Regions from separate parts of the Bradyrhizobium sp. McL0615 genome, predicted to be linked through region 1. Evidence: riboswitches for the same ligand, from Rfam matches in the RefSeq annotation. Region 1 holds a riboswitch; the other holds the start of a gene.
What was found. A riboswitch is a leader RNA that binds a small molecule or an ion and turns the genes downstream of it on or off. The one in region 1 is predicted to bind S-adenosylmethionine.

Region 1 (7,945 bases):
TCTCGGATGATTTGTCTTCCTCGTCATCGACATTGCCGATGTCGATCGACCGCATGAGGGTTTCAATCCTGCCGCGCAGGCGACCGGATTCGAGATGTTCGGCATAGGCATCGGTCGTAATCGCAAAACCATCGGGCACATTGACCCCGGCCGCGATCATGCGGGCAAGGCTCGCGCACTTGCCGCCCATGCGAACACTGTCGGCCTCGGACGCCCTGTCGAAAGCGACAATGAACCTGGCGTCTGGAACCCTTAGCATCTTCAGTCTCCTCAAGACGACAGCGGCAGCAAATGTTGTTCACGAATGGCGAGACGCATCCCATTCAATGTGAAGTTCGGTGGGCGTACGGAAGGACGTGTTGGGCACGAAGCCAAAGGTCTGTTTCGCCTTCAGCCTCACGTCCGGCATGCGCCGCGTCAGCTCTTCCAGCGCAATGGCAAGCTCGATCTTGGCGAGTTGCTGGCCGACGCAGAAATGGATTCCATAGCCGAAGGCAAGATGGCCGCGCGCATCCGTGCGCGTGATGTCGAAGCGCGATGGCTCCGAGAACGCCGCCTCGTCGCGATTGGCAGAGCCGAGCATCAGCAATATGTCCGCGCCTCTCGGGATAGCGACGCCACCGATCTCCGCGTCTTTCAGCGCGCGCCGCCGCCACGCCACGATCGAAGGGCTGAAGCGAAGGATTTCGTCCACGGCGCCGGAAATCAGCGCCGGATTTGCCAGCAGCGCTTCCCAGTTATGGCGATGAAGCAGCAATTCGCGCAGGCCGTTCGCAATCAAGGTCGTCGTGGTCTCATGGCCCGCGAACAGAACGCTGTAGAGCACGCCGGCGATTTCGTCGTCGCTGATCCCGGCGCCCTCCTTCTGCAGACGAATGAGATCGCCCGGCAGATCGTCAGACGGGCTCGCATGGCTCTGCGCGACAAGGGCGCGGCAATAGTTCCAGTATTCGACCATGTTGCGGGCGTGCGGCAATTGCTCTGCGTCCGACAAATTGCCCCAGGTCAGAAGCGCGCGACTGACCGCCCAGGCCTTGACCTGCGCCACATCAGCGTCCGGCACGCCGACCAGCCTAAACAGCACGAAAGCCGGAACATCGTAGGCGAACTCGCGGACGAACTCGGCCTTGCCGTTGCCGATGATGGCATCGAGCGCGTGCGTCACGATCTGCCTGATCTGCGGCTCGATCGCCTTGAAGCGGCGCGGGCCGAAGCAGCCCTGAACCAGTTTGCGGATGCGGGTGTGATCGGGCGGCACGCGGGCGGACAGACCGGAATAGGCGGTGAAGCCGCCCTCCTGCATGATCCGCTTGCCCTCCGCGCACATCGGACGCAGCGGCGCCTGCGCATTCTCCGAGGAGAAAGTCCGCCAGTCCTCGAACACCGCTTTGATGTCGGCGTGTCCGGCGACGACATAGTATTGGAGTTCTTCGGAGAAGAAGACCGGCGCTTCGGCGCGCGCCCATTCGTAGAAGGCGAACGGATCGGTGATGTCAAACGGATCGAAATCAATCGATGCGTTTGAAAATGGGCAGCCCTTTGCGGCCGTCACCGTCGCCATCGTCTCCTCCTCCCTGAGCCCTGTTGGGGGTGCTTTTTCTTGAGAGGATACATCTCGATCTTTGGTTTTTCTTTAGCCGGAAAGCTCCTAGATATCAGGAGATTAATGGACACCGAGAACTAACTTCGGTCCGCCAGCTCCCGATAGACCTGACGCAGCCAGCCGCTTTGTGGCCGGTCGTCGAAATGCCGCAGCGCGTCCCGATAGAGCTTGTACTGCCGATCGATGGCTTCGCGGCGTCCTTGCGCGCGAAACACGCGCATCGTCTCTTCATGGGCAATCTCGCACAGGGGATCGATGGCGAGCGCCTTCTGGCAATGCGCCAGCGCGGTCGAGAAATCCTGCCGTTCGCGGTGAATGCGCGCGGCGTCGCGCTGCACCTTGAAGAACATGTCGCGCAGCCAATAGCGTTTCGACCAGCACCAGTCGTGCTCGGTGTTATCGGCGTAGTCGGCGGGAATGTCCTCGAACAGGTCGCCGGTGTAGAGCCGGTCGGCGGCCTGCAGGCAGATCAGCGCTTCATCGCTGGCGCCTGATTTGATGTGGCTGTGCGACTGCCGGCAGAGCTGCTCGAACGTCGAGATGTCGAGCCAGCTCCTTTCCGGCGGCACGAGAATGTAACGCGATCCGTCGCGCAGCAGATGTTCGCGCATGCCGGCGCCGCGTCCGGGCTTGCCCTGCAACGCCTCGCGCAGGCATTTGACGGTGTGATAAAGCCGGTTGCGCGCGGTCTCGGCCTTGTCCGCCTCCGGCCACAACAGATCGCACAATTCGTCCGTGGTGCCGCCCTGCCCGCCTTTCTGCAGCAGATAGGCAAACAGCGTCTTGGTCTTGCGGGTGGCGCCGCCGGAAATCTCCCAACTCACCTGGCTGCCGTCGGTCCGATAGATCCGCAAGCGGCCGAAGCAGCGGATCTTCCAGCGGTCGCTTCTGTCGAAATAGGCCTCGACCGGCTCCTCGGCCGAACGTCGCAACAACCACATGGGGTCGGCGCCCTCGGCTGCATGGATCGCGGCGGCCGGCAGATCGGAGGGATCCGATATGATTTCGCCGAGCCAGTGGTCGATCTGCTGACGCAGCGTGCCCTGGGTGAGAAGATCGGCCGGTAGCCAGTGTGGATTGGCGGCTACCCCCTTGGCGGTCAGGATCGCCGGATGCCCGCGCAACGCGGCGAGCAACTGTTCATCGATCAGCAGACCTCGATTGTAGAGCGACACCACGCGAATGCCGGGCCTCGACGACAGCCGGTGCGCCACCTGCGTCCAATGTTCGAAATTCGCCGCCGCCGAGTTCGTTTCCAGGCCCCATCCCATGTCGATCGCCAGGATGGTTTCCGGCACCGCCCCTTCACGTTCGAGCCAGCGCTCGATCTGACGTTCGACCTGAGCGAATGAAATCGGCACATCGAGGAACGCCAGATCCGAATAGGCTCGGCACAGCGTTGTCACATTGACGCCGCTGGGCGGCAGCTTGCCGGCAGCGGTAACGACCAGGATACGCGCAGGAGAAAGATGATCGATCGCGGCATCGATGAATTCGGCCAGCAGCGTCCGCTGACGCTTCGCGAAGAACGCGAGATTCGTAACAGGCGGGCTGTCGCCGGAGTCCATGCCATCGCTCCCGTAGCGGGCGCAGCATGATCGCTGTGGCGAGGAAAGTGAACCGCGATTGTCAGGAGAGGCAGCGCTCGTGCGCCGCAATATGATCGGCCCGGCTGCCCGGTAGCGGGGCTACACCCGGAAATGCTTGGAGAGCTTCAACCCCTGCGCCTGGTAGTTCGAGCCGATGCGCTGGCCGTACAAGGCGTGGGGCCGCGACAGCATTTTCTCGTAGACCAGCCGGCCGACGATCTGGCCGTGCTCGAGGATGAACGGCACCTCGCGCGAGCGCACTTCGAGCACGGCGCGCGCGCCCTTGCCGCCAGCGCCGGCATAGCCGAAGCCGGGATCGAAGAATCCCGCATAGTGCACGCGGAATTCGCCGACCAAGGGATCGAACGGCACCATTTCGGCGGCGTAATCCGGCGGCACCTGCACGGCTTCCTTCGAGGCCAGGATGTAGAACTCGCCGGGATCAAGGATGAGGCTGCCGTCGGGACGTGCCGGGATCGGCTCCCAGAATTCGTTGACGGCATAGCCGCCACGGCGGTCGATATCGACCACGCCGGTGTGGCGCTTGGCGCGGTAGCCGACGAAGCCCGAGGTGTTTTCGCCGGACAGATCGACAGACAGCGCGACGCCATTGGCCAAGTCCGCATCGACAATATCGACCAGCCGCTCGGCATCATGCAGCGCGTCGAGTTCGTCGGCATTGAGGATGGCGTCACCGGTGCGGAAGCGCACCTGGCTGAGCCTGGAGCCCTCGCGCAGCAGCACTGGAAACGTCTTCGGACTGATCTCGGCATAGAGCGGGCCGTGATAGCCGGCGCCGATCATGTCGAAGCGGCGGGTGCCGTCGGCGATCACGCGGGTGAACACGTCGAGCCGCCCGGTGGAGCTCTTCGGATTGGCGGCCGCCACGATCGACGGCGGCAGCGCAAGGCTTTCCAGCAACGGGACGATGTAGACGCAATTCGTCTCCAATACCGCACCGTCAGAGAGATCTATTTCGTGCAGCTTCAGCTCGTCGATCCGCTCGGCGACGGTTGAGCCGGGGCCGGGCAGGAAACTGGCACGCACGCGGTAGGCGATGTTGCCCAGCCGCAGATCGAGGCTCGCCGGCTGGATCTGGCTTTCGACAAAGGGATATTCCGGCAGGATCAGGCCCGCATCCGCCATCGCCGCGATCATGCGGTCGGGCAGAATCCCGTTGGCGTCGGGCGGAAGCGTGAACGGCACGGCGCGATCCTCAATACGGCCCAAAACTCATCCAAACCTCTTAAATATGGGCTTTTAGGGGTTATCCGATGGCCGCCTTGACGGGAAGGGCAGGAGGTAATATCAGCATGACTTATCCCGTGGTGATTTGAGCCGGCCGGCTTGCAGCCACGTTAAATAAGTAGCTAAACAGGCCGGGGACACGTGTGATCCCGGCCTGTGGAAATTTTTCCAGGCCGGTTTTTTGTGACCATTTTCGATAGTGGTCACGACGGAGGTCACATGTCTGAGACTGCTTCTACCAAGCGCTATCGTCCCGAAACCCGCCTTGTCCATGGCGGCACGCTGCGCTCGCAATTCGGCGAGACGTCGGAGGCGCTGTTCCTCACCCAAGGCTACGTCTACGACACCGCGGAGCAGTGCGAGGCCCGGTTCAAGGGCCAGGATCCCGGCTTCATCTATTCGCGCTATTCCAATCCGACGATTGAGATGTTCGAGCGCCGCATGATCCAACTCGAGGGCGCGGAAGCCGCGCGCTCGACCGCGACCGGCATGGCCGCGGTGACGACCGCGATCCTCGCACCGCTCCGGGCCGGCGACCACGTCGTCGCTTCGAAAGCCCTGTTCGGCTCGTGCCTTTACGTGGTGCAGGATCTGTTGCCGCGCTACGGCATCGAGACGACGCTGGTCGACGGTTTTGATCTCGACCAGTGGCAGCGCGCGTTGCGGCCGAACACCAAGTCCTTCTTCTTGGAGAGCCCGACCAATCCGACGCTCGACGTGCTCGACATCCCGGCGATTGCCGAGATCGCGCATAGTGGCGGCGCACGGCTGATCGTCGATAACGTGTTCGCCACGCCGATCTGGCAGAGCCCGCTTTCGCTTGGCGCCGACGTCGTGGTCTACTCCGCGACCAAGCATATCGACGGCCAGGGCCGCTGCCTCGGCGGCGTCATCCTGTCGTCGGAAGCTTTCATCGCCGAGCACATCCACAACTTCATGCGCCAGACCGGGCCGTCGCTCTCGCCGTTCAACGCCTGGGCCTTGCTCAAGGGCCTGGAGACGCTTGGCGTGCGCGTGCGCGCGCAGACCGAGACGGCCGCCAAGATCGCCGACATGCTCGCCTCGCACCCGAAGATTTCGCGGCTGATCTATCCCGGGCGATCGGATCATCCGCAGGCGGCGCTGGTGAAGAAGCAGATGCGCGCTGGCTCGACGCTGGTCGGCTTCGAGGTCAAGGGCGGCAAGCAGGCTGCGTTCCGCTGCCTCAACGCGCTGCAGATCGCGCGCATCTCGAATAATCTCGGCGACGCTAAGAGCCTCGTCACCCATCCCGCGACCACGACGCATCAAAGGTTGACGCCGGAGGCGCGCGCCGAACTCGGCATCAGCGAAGGCTTTATTCGCTTCTCGGCCGGGCTCGAACATGCCGACGATCTGATCGAGGATTTTGCGGCGGCGCTGGAGAAGGCGTGAGGGGCGAATGTGTAGGGTGGGCAAAGCGCAGCGTGCCCACCCTCTCTCAGCGCGTATTCGGATAGAATGGTGGGCACGGCGCTAGCGCGCCTTTGCCCACCCTACTCATTACGCAACAGGTGTCGTCCCTGCGAACGCAGGGACCCATACGTCGCGGCCCTGCTGATAAGAGGCTGTAGTTGACGCCCTGCTTAACTCACTACGCCCTGTGGTTATGGGTCCCTGCGTCCGCAGGGACGACAGCGTAGTTGTAGCTCGGCTACATCGGCCGATACGTCCGCACGTCCGAGGGCACATGGACGCCGAGCTTGATCTGGCCGACCGACTTGATGATGTCGTCGCCGAGCAGTTGGGCGAAGCAGGCATAGCCCCAGTCGTTCATGTGCAAGCCGTCGGAAATCACGAAATTATCGATCGGGATCGACTGTCCCTCGTGCCAGTCCTTCATCACCGCGAAGCGTGGAAAAATTCCGACCTTGCGTAGTTCGGCGACCCTGCCGAGCAGCTTCGTCATCTTGCCGGCGCTCTCGGCGTGCTCGTTGACCCGCGGCGAATATTGCGGATCGATCAGCACGATGTCGGCGCCCGCTGCCTGGATGCGCCCGACGCCTTCTTCGACGAGCTTCGCCGTCTCCTCCGGATCGAGGTTGCGCAACACGGCATTGGTACCAACCTGCCAGATCACCAGATCCGGTCGCAGATCGATAACGGCGATCTTCAGCCGCTTCATCATTTCGGGCGCGTCCTCACCGCCCTTGCCGGCATTGATCACGGTAATGTCGGCGGTCGGATACTTCCGGCGCAATTGCGCGGCGAGACGATTGGGATAGGTGAACTCCGGCGAGGTGGTGCCATAGCCTTGCGTCGACGACGATCCGAACGCCACGATCACCACCGGCTCGCCCGCGACCAACCGGCTCGCGACGTGCGGCAGCGATCCCACCGACTTGTTGCCGCCCTTCGGAGGCTGGCACGGCACACGGCTGAAGATGTCGCCGGCCGATTTCGCGACTTCCTTTACCTTGTCGATTGCCCTGCCGGTGATGCCCTTCTGCGCAGCCGGATTGGCGACAGCCGTCTGAGCGGCCTGCGGCTGGACGCTTTCAGCCGAGAGCGTCTTTTCAGTCCTGCTTTCAGTTTTGGCGTGGTCGGACAGCGCCGCCTGCTGCGAGGCCGTCTGGGCAAGCGATGGCGATACCGAGGCAGGCATCAACAGCGCCAGGCTGGCGGCAAAAAAGACGGTCGGCAATGTCGACAAGCAAAAAGGGTAGTGACGGCTCATTAAGGCTAGTTCCCTAATTCTGCTGCGCCTGATCGAGGCGGGCCGCGTCGAGCACAAATTTCGACAGCGCGCGGCCGAGGCAGGCATGAACCCGTTTGGCCATATCGGGACCATGAACGGTACTGAACAGGTCGAAATCTCCGGCGTCGTTCCAGTGACGCATAATGGCGAACCGGTCGAACAGCGGAACATTATGCTGCTGCGCGACCACGCGCATATTATCTAGGTATGGCGGCGCAGAAATCATCGTCTCCGTGCGCGGGCTGTATTGCAGATTAACCAGAACCACATCGGCCCCCGCGTTTTGCAGCGCAGCAATCCCGTCGCCAACGGCACTGCGAAAATCGTCGGGATCGACGGATCGCATAGCATCGACGGTTCCGGTCTGCCAGATGACCAAAGTAGGCCTTTTTGCTTCCACCAGCTTAACGAGCGTGGTGTCGGTTTCCTCCGCGGTTTTCCCGGGCTGTAGTTCTACGGATAGATTGATCTGGATCGAGGGCAGTTTCTCCTTCAGGGCGGCTTGCAACTTGGCCGGATAGGCGCTGTCGGCCGAAGCGGCGATGGTCGAGGAACGGCTGCCCACCACGAGGATGTTCAGCGGCCGGCCGTTCTTGACGGCGTCGGTGACCTTCGGCAGCACGCCATCGGTGCCCAGGAGATAGGCCGGCACTTCGCAGGCCTGGGGTAAGCTCTGGGGAGAGGCTTGGGGAGACGCTGGGGGAGCATCCTCAGCGCGCGCCCAGCCGGTAGCTCCAAGCCCGGCGAGCAGGGACAAGGCTAGTACGGCTCCAGAACCGGGCCTCATAC
Region 2 (7,945 bases), 1.6 Mb from region 1:
GACGCGCGCCGTCGCGGACGGCGCAAAGCGATGGAACGAGACCTTTCTGTGGACGCCGGAGCGCGGCATGGTTCGCGGCCGCGCCAAGGCGCTGCTGCCGCAGCAAGAGGGCGGTTGGGAAGAAACCTGGTTCGACCGCGGGTCGCGGTACGCCGAAGCCGTGCGGGACGGCGAGCTCTGCTTCAGCGAACTGGTATGCACCGAACTCATGGTGAGCACGGCCGCGCGCGGTCTGGGGCAATCGGGGGTTCAGGTGATCGCCGCACCGCGCGCAACCGGTGGCCACCCGCGCTGGGAAGTGGCCGCGCGAATGACGGCGATCGCCGCGGGCGCCTTCGTGGCGACGGCCAACCGCCGTGGCGCGAGGCTTGCGGGCGGCAGCTGGATCGTGGCGCCCGACGGCGACATCCTCGCGCGAACCAACGTGAGTGCCCCGATCGTCAGTCACGAAATCGATCTTGCGCTGGTCGACAGCGCGAGGCTGACCTATCCGCGCAATGTCAGGGATTGAGCGGCCTCAGATTTCGAGGCCGCCCGCGCGGGAATAATTTCATTGCGAATAATCTTTATTGAGAGGCCAGGATGATGAAACTGCAGCTATTGCGCAACGCTACGCTGAAGCTGGAGATCCAGGACCGGATAGTCCTGATCGATCCATTCTTTGCTCCGAAGGGATCGCGCCCGTCCTTTACCGGCCGCGCACCCAATCCGTTGGCCGAACTGCCGGCAAGCCCGGAAGAAATCCTCGAGGGCGTCGAACTCGTCATCGTCTCGCATCTGCATGCCGACCATTTCGATCCGGTGGCGCAATCCCTGGTGCCAAAACATCTTCCGCTGATCTGCCGGCCGGGGGACGAGGACAAGATCCTGTCGCATGGGTTCAGCGACGTCATGCCGCTTGCCAAGATCATCGACTGGAACGGCATCCGCCTGCAGCGCCGCGAGGGCAGTCATGGCCTCGGACCGGTCGTGAAGAAGATGGGATCGGTGATGGGTTTCAGCATCACGGCCAGGAACGAACCGGCGGTCTACTGGGCCGGCGACACCGTGCTCTATCCGGCCGTCGAAACCATCATCGCGGACACGAAGCCCGAGATCATCATCATCCACGCTTGCGGGGCGCGATGGGACGGCGATCTCATCACAATGGATGCCGCAGAAGCCGTCGCGACCTGCCGGCTGGCGCCTGACGCCGTGGTGATCGCCACCCACATGGATTCGCTCGACCACGCCACCGTCTCACGCGACGAACTGAGGCGGCATTCGACCGAGCATGGCATCTCGCCGCAGCAACTGCTGATACCGCTGGATGGAGAGACCCTGCAGCTGAAGTCGCGACAGGCATGAGCCGCGCACGTTGCTCGCCGTGGCCGGGGAAAGCGTTACTTCCCCGCCCCGCCGCGGCTGAGCAAAAACACGCCCTGCTCGCCGAACATGTTCCAGACCCACCACGGCAGGGTCAGCGGCACCGGGCGGCCGTAGAGATCGAGGGCGACCGCGCGCTCCATCTTGACGTTGATTTCGTCGCAGAGCTGCACGAAATCCTTGATGGTGCAAAAGTGGATGTTCGGCGTGTCGTACCAGGTGGCGGGGAGATTTTCGGTACGCGGCATGTGGCCGCCGACCAATAGCTGCAGCCGCATCTTCCAGAAGCCGAAATTTGGGAACGACACGATGGCGCGCCGGCCGATCCGCAGCAGGTTTTCCAGCACGACCTTCGGCTGCCGCGTCGCCTGCAGCGTCTGCGACAGGATTACGTAGTCGAATGCATCATCGGGATAATTGACGAGGTCGGTGTCGGCATCGCCCTGCACCACGGCGAGCCCCTTGGCGACGCAGCGGTTGACGCCCTCGCGCGACAGCTCGATGCCGCGGCCGTCGATGCCGCGGCTCTCCAATAGCTGCAGCAACTCGCCATCGCCGCAGCCGACGTCGAGCACTTTTGAGCCGTGTGGAATCATTTCGGCAACGAGCAGATGATCGGTACGATATTTCCCGGTGCGATCGGGCGCGACACCGCCGAGCGGCAAAGTCTGTTCCTGCACCGCCATGTCAACCACCGGTATTGTTGCCGAGCCCGCGCGCCTTGCCTGCCGATTGCAGGAAGGCGCGCGCGATGTCGAAGAACTCGGGCACGTCGAGCAGGAAGGCATCATGGCCGCGATCGGTTTCGATTTCGGCGAACGACACCCGCGCGCTGGACGCGTTCAGCGCATGCACCAGCGCGCGCGATTCCGAGGTCGGGAACAGCCAGTCCGAAGTGAAAGACACCACGCAGAACCGGGTCTTGATGCCGCGAAACGCCTGCGCCAGCACGCCGTCGTGATCGGCGGCGATATCGAAATAGTCCATCGCCCGCGTCAGATAGAGATAGCTGTTGGCATCAAAACGCTCGACAAAGGACGAGCCTTGATAGCGCAGATAGCTTTCGACCTGGAAATCCGCGTCGAACGAGAAGGTCGGCAGTTCCCGATCCTGCATCCGGCGCCCGAACTTGCGATGCAGCGCGGCGTCGGAGAGATAGGTGATGTGTCCGGCCATCCGCGCCACGGCCAGCCCGCGATGCGGATGGGTGTTGAGTTCGAAATAGCGCCCGTGATGCCAGTCGGGATCGGCCATCACGGCCTGTCGGCCGAGTTCATGAAACGCAATGTTTTGCGCTGAATGGCGTGTCGAGCAGGCGACCGGCAGCGCCGAGAACACGCGCTGCGGATAGGCGGCGGTCCATTGCAGCACCTGCATGCCGCCCATCGATCCGCCGATCACGCAAAACAGGGTTTCGATCCCGAGCCGGTCGAGCAGCATGGCCTGCGCACGGACCATGTCGGGGATGGTGATCACGGGAAAATCCAGCCCCCAGGCCTTGCCGGTGGCCGGATTGGTCGAGGCCGGACCGGTTGATCCCATGCAGCCGCCGATCACATTCGCACAGATGATGAAATACCTGTCGGTATCGAGCGGACGGCCGGGACCGACCATGATTTCCCACCAGCCGGCCTTGCCGGTCAGGGGATGCAGATTGGCGACGTGCTGATCGAGGGTCAGCGCGTGGCAGATCAGAATCGCATTGGAGCGATCGGCGTTCAGTTCGCCATAGGTCTGATAGGCGATCTGGAACGGCGCGAGATCGATGCCGCAATCAAGCTTCAGCGGCTGGTCCATGCCGAACTTCGCCACCGTCGAGGTCGGATGATCGGCCTCGTGGGCGCGATCCTCACTGTGAATCGACGGACTGGATATCGACTGCACGTTTGTCATTTCGGCGACCTTCCTCCTTGCGGAGGCTCTACAGACAGAAATCAGGCCATAAAAAAACCCGGCCTGAACTAAAGGTTCGGCCGGGATCACTTCTGTCCCCGGCCTGTTTAGCGAGTTGTTTAACGTGGCTGCAAGCCGGCCGGCTCAAATGACCACGGAATGGAACAAAGCTAGTCCCGCCCAGGCATTTCGTCAAGGCAGGCCGGGGCCCAGATGCCATGGTTAACCCGATCGTGCAGGGCTCCCCCGCGACGTTTCTCTTTGCTTTCAGCGCCCGTCTTTCCTAATCAATGCGACTGTCTGCCGGCTGCATCGGGCTGTTCCGGCACCAAGGTTTTTTCGGATGTCCAAGGCACCCCCGGCCCCGCCCTCGCTGCAGGAACTGCGCAAGGAGATCGATGCGATCGACGAGCAGGTTCATCGCCTGCTGATGGCGCGCGGCGACATCATCGACCGGCTGATCCAGGTGAAGCAGACCCAGGAAGTCGGCTCGGCGTTCCGCCCGGCGCGCGAGGCCAGCATGATGCGCGAACTGGTCCGGCGCCATCGCGGCATCCTGCCGCTCGACACCATCGAGAGCATCTGGCGCGTCATCATCTCGACCTTCACCTATGTCCAGGCGCCGTTCTCGGTGCATGCGGACGTCTCGGTTGGCGAACCCGCGATGCGGGATTCGGCGCGGTTTCATTTCGGCTTCGTGGTGCCGTATGTGGGCCATTTCAGCGCGCAGGCCGCGGTGGAAGCGGTGGCGAAATCAAAGGGCGACCTGGCGCTGGTCTCGGCGATCTCGAGCCGCACGCCGTGGTGGCTCGCGCTGGAGGCGGACGGCGCACCGAAGATCATTGCCCGGCTGCCGTTCCTCGAACGCGCCGATCATCCGGCCGCGCTCCCGGTGTTCGTGATCTCGCGCGTCGCCGACGACGCCATGGCGACGGAAGTCGAGATGTGGAGCGTGCGCGTCGCCGGCTGGAATGCCGATATCGCGCGCGCCGTGGCGCCGCTTGCCGATATCGTCGCCGTGCCCGATACCGCCTTCGACGGCGCAGCGCTTTTGGTATCGGATGCCGGCACCGGCTTCGAAAAGATCAAAAAAGCCCTGATCCAGGCCGGCGCCTCGGTGCGCTCGTCGGCCCTCGTCGGCAGCCACGCAACGCGCTATACGGTGCCCCCGAACGGGGCAGCCAAGTCTTAGGCTGCCAAGTCTTAAGCTGCCAAGTCTTAAAGCCGCCCTGAATATCCGGAGCCAGAAGATGAACCGCCCCGTGCCGAATCCCGGCATTCTCGATATTGCGCCCTACACGCCCGGCAAGACCCCGGTGCCGGAGCCGGGCCGCAAGGTGTACAAGCTGTCGGCCAACGAGACCCCGTTCGGGCCGTCGCCGAAGGCCAGGGAAGTCTACCAGCAGGCGGCTTCGCATCTCGAAGACTATCCAGAAGGCACCTCGCGGGTACTGCGCGAGGCGATCGGCCGCGCCTACGGGCTCGATCCCAACCGCATCATCTGCGGCGCCGGCTCGGACGAAATTCTCAACTTGCTGGCGCACACCTATCTCTGCCAGGGCGACGAGGCGATCTCCACAGCGCACGGTTTTCTGGTGTACCCGATCGCTACGATGGCGAACGGCGCCAAGAACGTCGTCGCGCCCGAGACCAACTTCACCGCCGACGTCGATGCGATCCTGGTGCGCGTGACGCCGAAGACCAAGCTGGTATGGCTCGCCAACCCGAACAACCCGACCGGGACCTATGTGCCGTTCGACGAGGTCAAGCGGCTGCGCGCAGGTCTGCCGCCGCACGTGCTGCTGGTGCTGGATGCCGCCTATGCCGACTATGTGTCGCGCAACGACTATGAGCTCGGCCTCGAACTGGTGGCGACCACCGAAAATACCGTGATGACGCACACCTTCTCCAAGATTCACGGGCTGGCGGCTCTGCGGATCGGCTGGATGTTCGGCCCTGCCAACATCATCGACGCCGTCAACCGGATCCGCGGACCGTTCAACGTCTCGACGCCGGCGATGCTGGCAGCGGTCGCAGCCATCGAGGACACCGCGCATATCCAGATGTCGAAGGCGTTCACTGAGACGTGGCGCAACTGGCTGACCGAGGAGATCGGCAAGCTCGGGCTCAAGGTGACGCCGAGCGTGGCAAATTTTGTGCTGATCCACTTCCCGGAGAAGGGCAAGACCTCGGCTGAGGCGGATGCGTTCCTGACCAGACGCGGCCTGGTGCTGCGCGCGCTGAACAACTACGGCCTCCCCCATTCGCTACGCATGACCATCGGCACCGAGGAGGCCAATCGCCTCGTCGTCGACGGCCTGCGCGACTTCATGGCCGCCAAATGAACGGGACGCCGATCTTCCGACGCGTCGCGCTGATCGGCTTCGGCCTGATCGGCGGCTCGATCGCGCGCGCCGCGCGTGCGCAAGGGCTCGCGAGCGAAATCGTCACCACCGCGCGCTCGGAAAAAACCCGCGCGCGGGTGCTGGAGCTCGGCATCGTCGACCACGTGCTGGAGACCAACGCGGAAGCCGTCAAAGACGCCGACCTCGTGATCCTCTGCATCCCGGTCGGCGCCTGCGGGCCGGTGGCGCAGGAAATCGCGCCGTTCCTCAAGCCGGGCGCGATCGTCTCCGACGTCGGCTCGGTCAAGGGCGCCATCGTCCGCGAGATGGCGCCGCATCTGCCGGCGAATGTTCATTTCGTTCCGGCCCATCCGGTCGCGGGCACCGAGCATTCCGGTCCCGATTCCGGCTTCGCCGAGCTCTTCATCAACCGCTGGTGCATCCTCACGCCACCCGACAGCACCGACCCCATGGCGGTCGAAACCCTGCGTGCGTTCTGGGCCGGCATGGGCGCCAAGGTCGAGATCATGACGCCCGATCATCACGATCTGGTACTGGCGATCACCAGCCATCTGCCGCATCTGATTGCCTACACCATCGTCGGCACGGCCGATGAGCTGGCGCAGGTGACGTCGTCGGAAGTGATAAAATTCTCCGCCGGCGGCTTTCGCGATTTCACCCGCATCGCAGCGTCCGACCCCACGATGTGGCGCGACGTGTTTTTGAACAACAAGGAAGCCGTGCTGGAAATGCTCGGCACCTTCAACGAGGACCTGTCAAAACTCACCCGCGCGATCCGCCGCAACGACGGCGAAGCGCTGTTCGAGCATTTCACCCGCACCCGCGCCATCCGCCGCGGCATCGTCGAGATCGGCCAGGATTCGGCGGCGCCGGATTTCGGAAGGCCGCATCCGTCGCTGGCGAAGAAGGCGGAGTGAGGCACGGCTCTCGCCGCTTAGGCTCCGCTCGGCACGCCGTCATTGCGAGCGCAGCGAAGCAATCCATCTCGCGGCATAACGGATGGATGGATTGCTTCGTCGCTTCGCTCCCTTGCGCAAACGCTTCACGTTTGTCGTAGGTGGTGACGTGAAGAGTTTCGGGTTTCGCAACAGCGTGTAGGATGGGCGGTTTGATACCGAACGACAGGGTTGAGCAGGCATCATGGCTCTGGAAATCTTCACATTGCGGGAGCGACCCGATCTTCGGCCATTGATCTTCTGTTCTGAGCTGCAATCGGTCTGGCCGGAATTCATGCAACATGACGCGACGGCGCAGCTCTACTTTGCGCCATCGATGTTCGACCGGTACCTCGACTATGCGTTCGCCGGCGTCGCCGGGGGCACGGTTGTCGCCCGGGCATTCAGCGTGCCGTTCGCTTTCAACATCGACGGCCGCACCGAGCTCCCCGATGGCGGCTGGGACGAGGTGATCCGTTGGGCCCACGATGATCAGTTGACAGGGCGCGCTCCGAATGCGCTGAGCGCGCTGGAAATCAGCCTGCTTCCCGAAGCGCGAGGGGGCGGCAATGCGCTGGCGTTTCTGGACGCCATGAAAGCCAGCGCGAAAGCCCATGGGCTTGCAGAAATGTTCGCGCCAGTGCGGCCGAACCAGAAGCATCTTCAGCCGTTCGTGCCGATGCGCGATTACGTCGCCACGGTGGGTGCCGACGGCTTCCCGACCGACTCCTGGCTGCGTACCCACCTTCGGGCCGGGGCAAGACTGGTGAAGATTGCGCCTTACTCGATGACGGTTGTTGGCAGCATCGCCGACTGGTCACGCTGGACCGGAATGTCGTTCGATCGATCGGGCGAAGTTTCGATCGCGGGCGCGCTCGCGCCGGTCACGATTTCACTTGAACAGGATTATGCGGTTTACGTCGAACCCAACGTATGGGTTCGGCATGCATTGTGACGACCGTCCTTCGTCGTTGTTTCGCGCGGTGTAGCCACCAACGGCGATTGATGGGTTTCGCTACGCGCATTCGCGTGACCCGGCGGCGGACGATGACGGCCGGACTTGCGTCACCGCCCGCGCCGATGCTGCAAGAAGCTATTTCCGTGATTTCACAGGCCGCGCGAGGATCGGGTGTCGCATCACAAGCCGCGGCGCCATCGCCTGAGCATCGATCGGCGATCGCGCCGATCCGATGCCGAGATCGCCATTGGGATGGTAGAACGCATACATCCCCGGCTCGTCGATCATGTGCTGCGCCGAGGCCGGCGATCCGATCAGCACGGACAGTAACGTAGCAGCGCCGAAAAATCGGGTCTTGGTCATCTTGCTTCTCCTCATCATCGACCCACCAACATGGGCCGTCGGAGAGCAGGACCGGCATTTCGGCG

Region 2: another riboswitch for S-adenosylmethionine. It lies ahead of metX (homoserine O-acetyltransferase MetX); the one in region 1 lies ahead of ACPPVP_RS04180 (O-succinylhomoserine sulfhydrylase).

What each region holds. Positions count from the first base shown of each region.
Region 1 covers NZ_CP188254.1:896,543-904,487, reverse strand. Annotated here, with positions in the region: gene ACPPVP_RS04200 (PEP/pyruvate-binding domain-containing protein) at 1-259, opposite strand, end outside; gene ACPPVP_RS04195 (cytochrome P450) at 299-1,561, opposite strand; gene ACPPVP_RS04190 (AfsR/SARP family transcriptional regulator) at 1,681-3,171, opposite strand; gene ACPPVP_RS04185 (2'-deoxycytidine 5'-triphosphate deaminase) at 3,292-4,398, opposite strand; SAM riboswitch at 4,508-4,587, shown strand; gene ACPPVP_RS04180 (O-succinylhomoserine sulfhydrylase) at 4,660-5,853, shown strand; gene ACPPVP_RS04175 (SGNH/GDSL hydrolase family protein) at 6,113-7,135, opposite strand; gene ACPPVP_RS04170 (SGNH/GDSL hydrolase family protein) at 7,149-7,943, opposite strand; gene ACPPVP_RS04165 (OpgC domain-containing protein) at 7,940-7,945, opposite strand, start outside.
Region 2 covers NZ_CP188254.1:8,145,098-8,153,042, forward strand. Annotated here, with positions in the region: gene ACPPVP_RS39220 (carbon-nitrogen hydrolase family protein) at 1-511, shown strand, start outside; gene ACPPVP_RS39225 (MBL fold metallo-hydrolase) at 583-1,347, shown strand; gene metW (methionine biosynthesis protein MetW) at 1,383-2,051, opposite strand; gene metX (homoserine O-acetyltransferase MetX) at 2,053-3,258, opposite strand; SAM riboswitch at 3,345-3,424, opposite strand; gene ACPPVP_RS39240 (chorismate mutase) at 3,602-4,450, shown strand; gene hisC (histidinol-phosphate transaminase) at 4,509-5,603, shown strand; gene ACPPVP_RS39250 (prephenate/arogenate dehydrogenase family protein) at 5,600-6,541, shown strand; gene ACPPVP_RS39255 (hypothetical protein) at 6,765-7,514, shown strand; gene ACPPVP_RS39260 (hypothetical protein) at 7,653-7,880, opposite strand; gene ACPPVP_RS39265 (hypothetical protein) at 7,873-7,945, shown strand, end outside.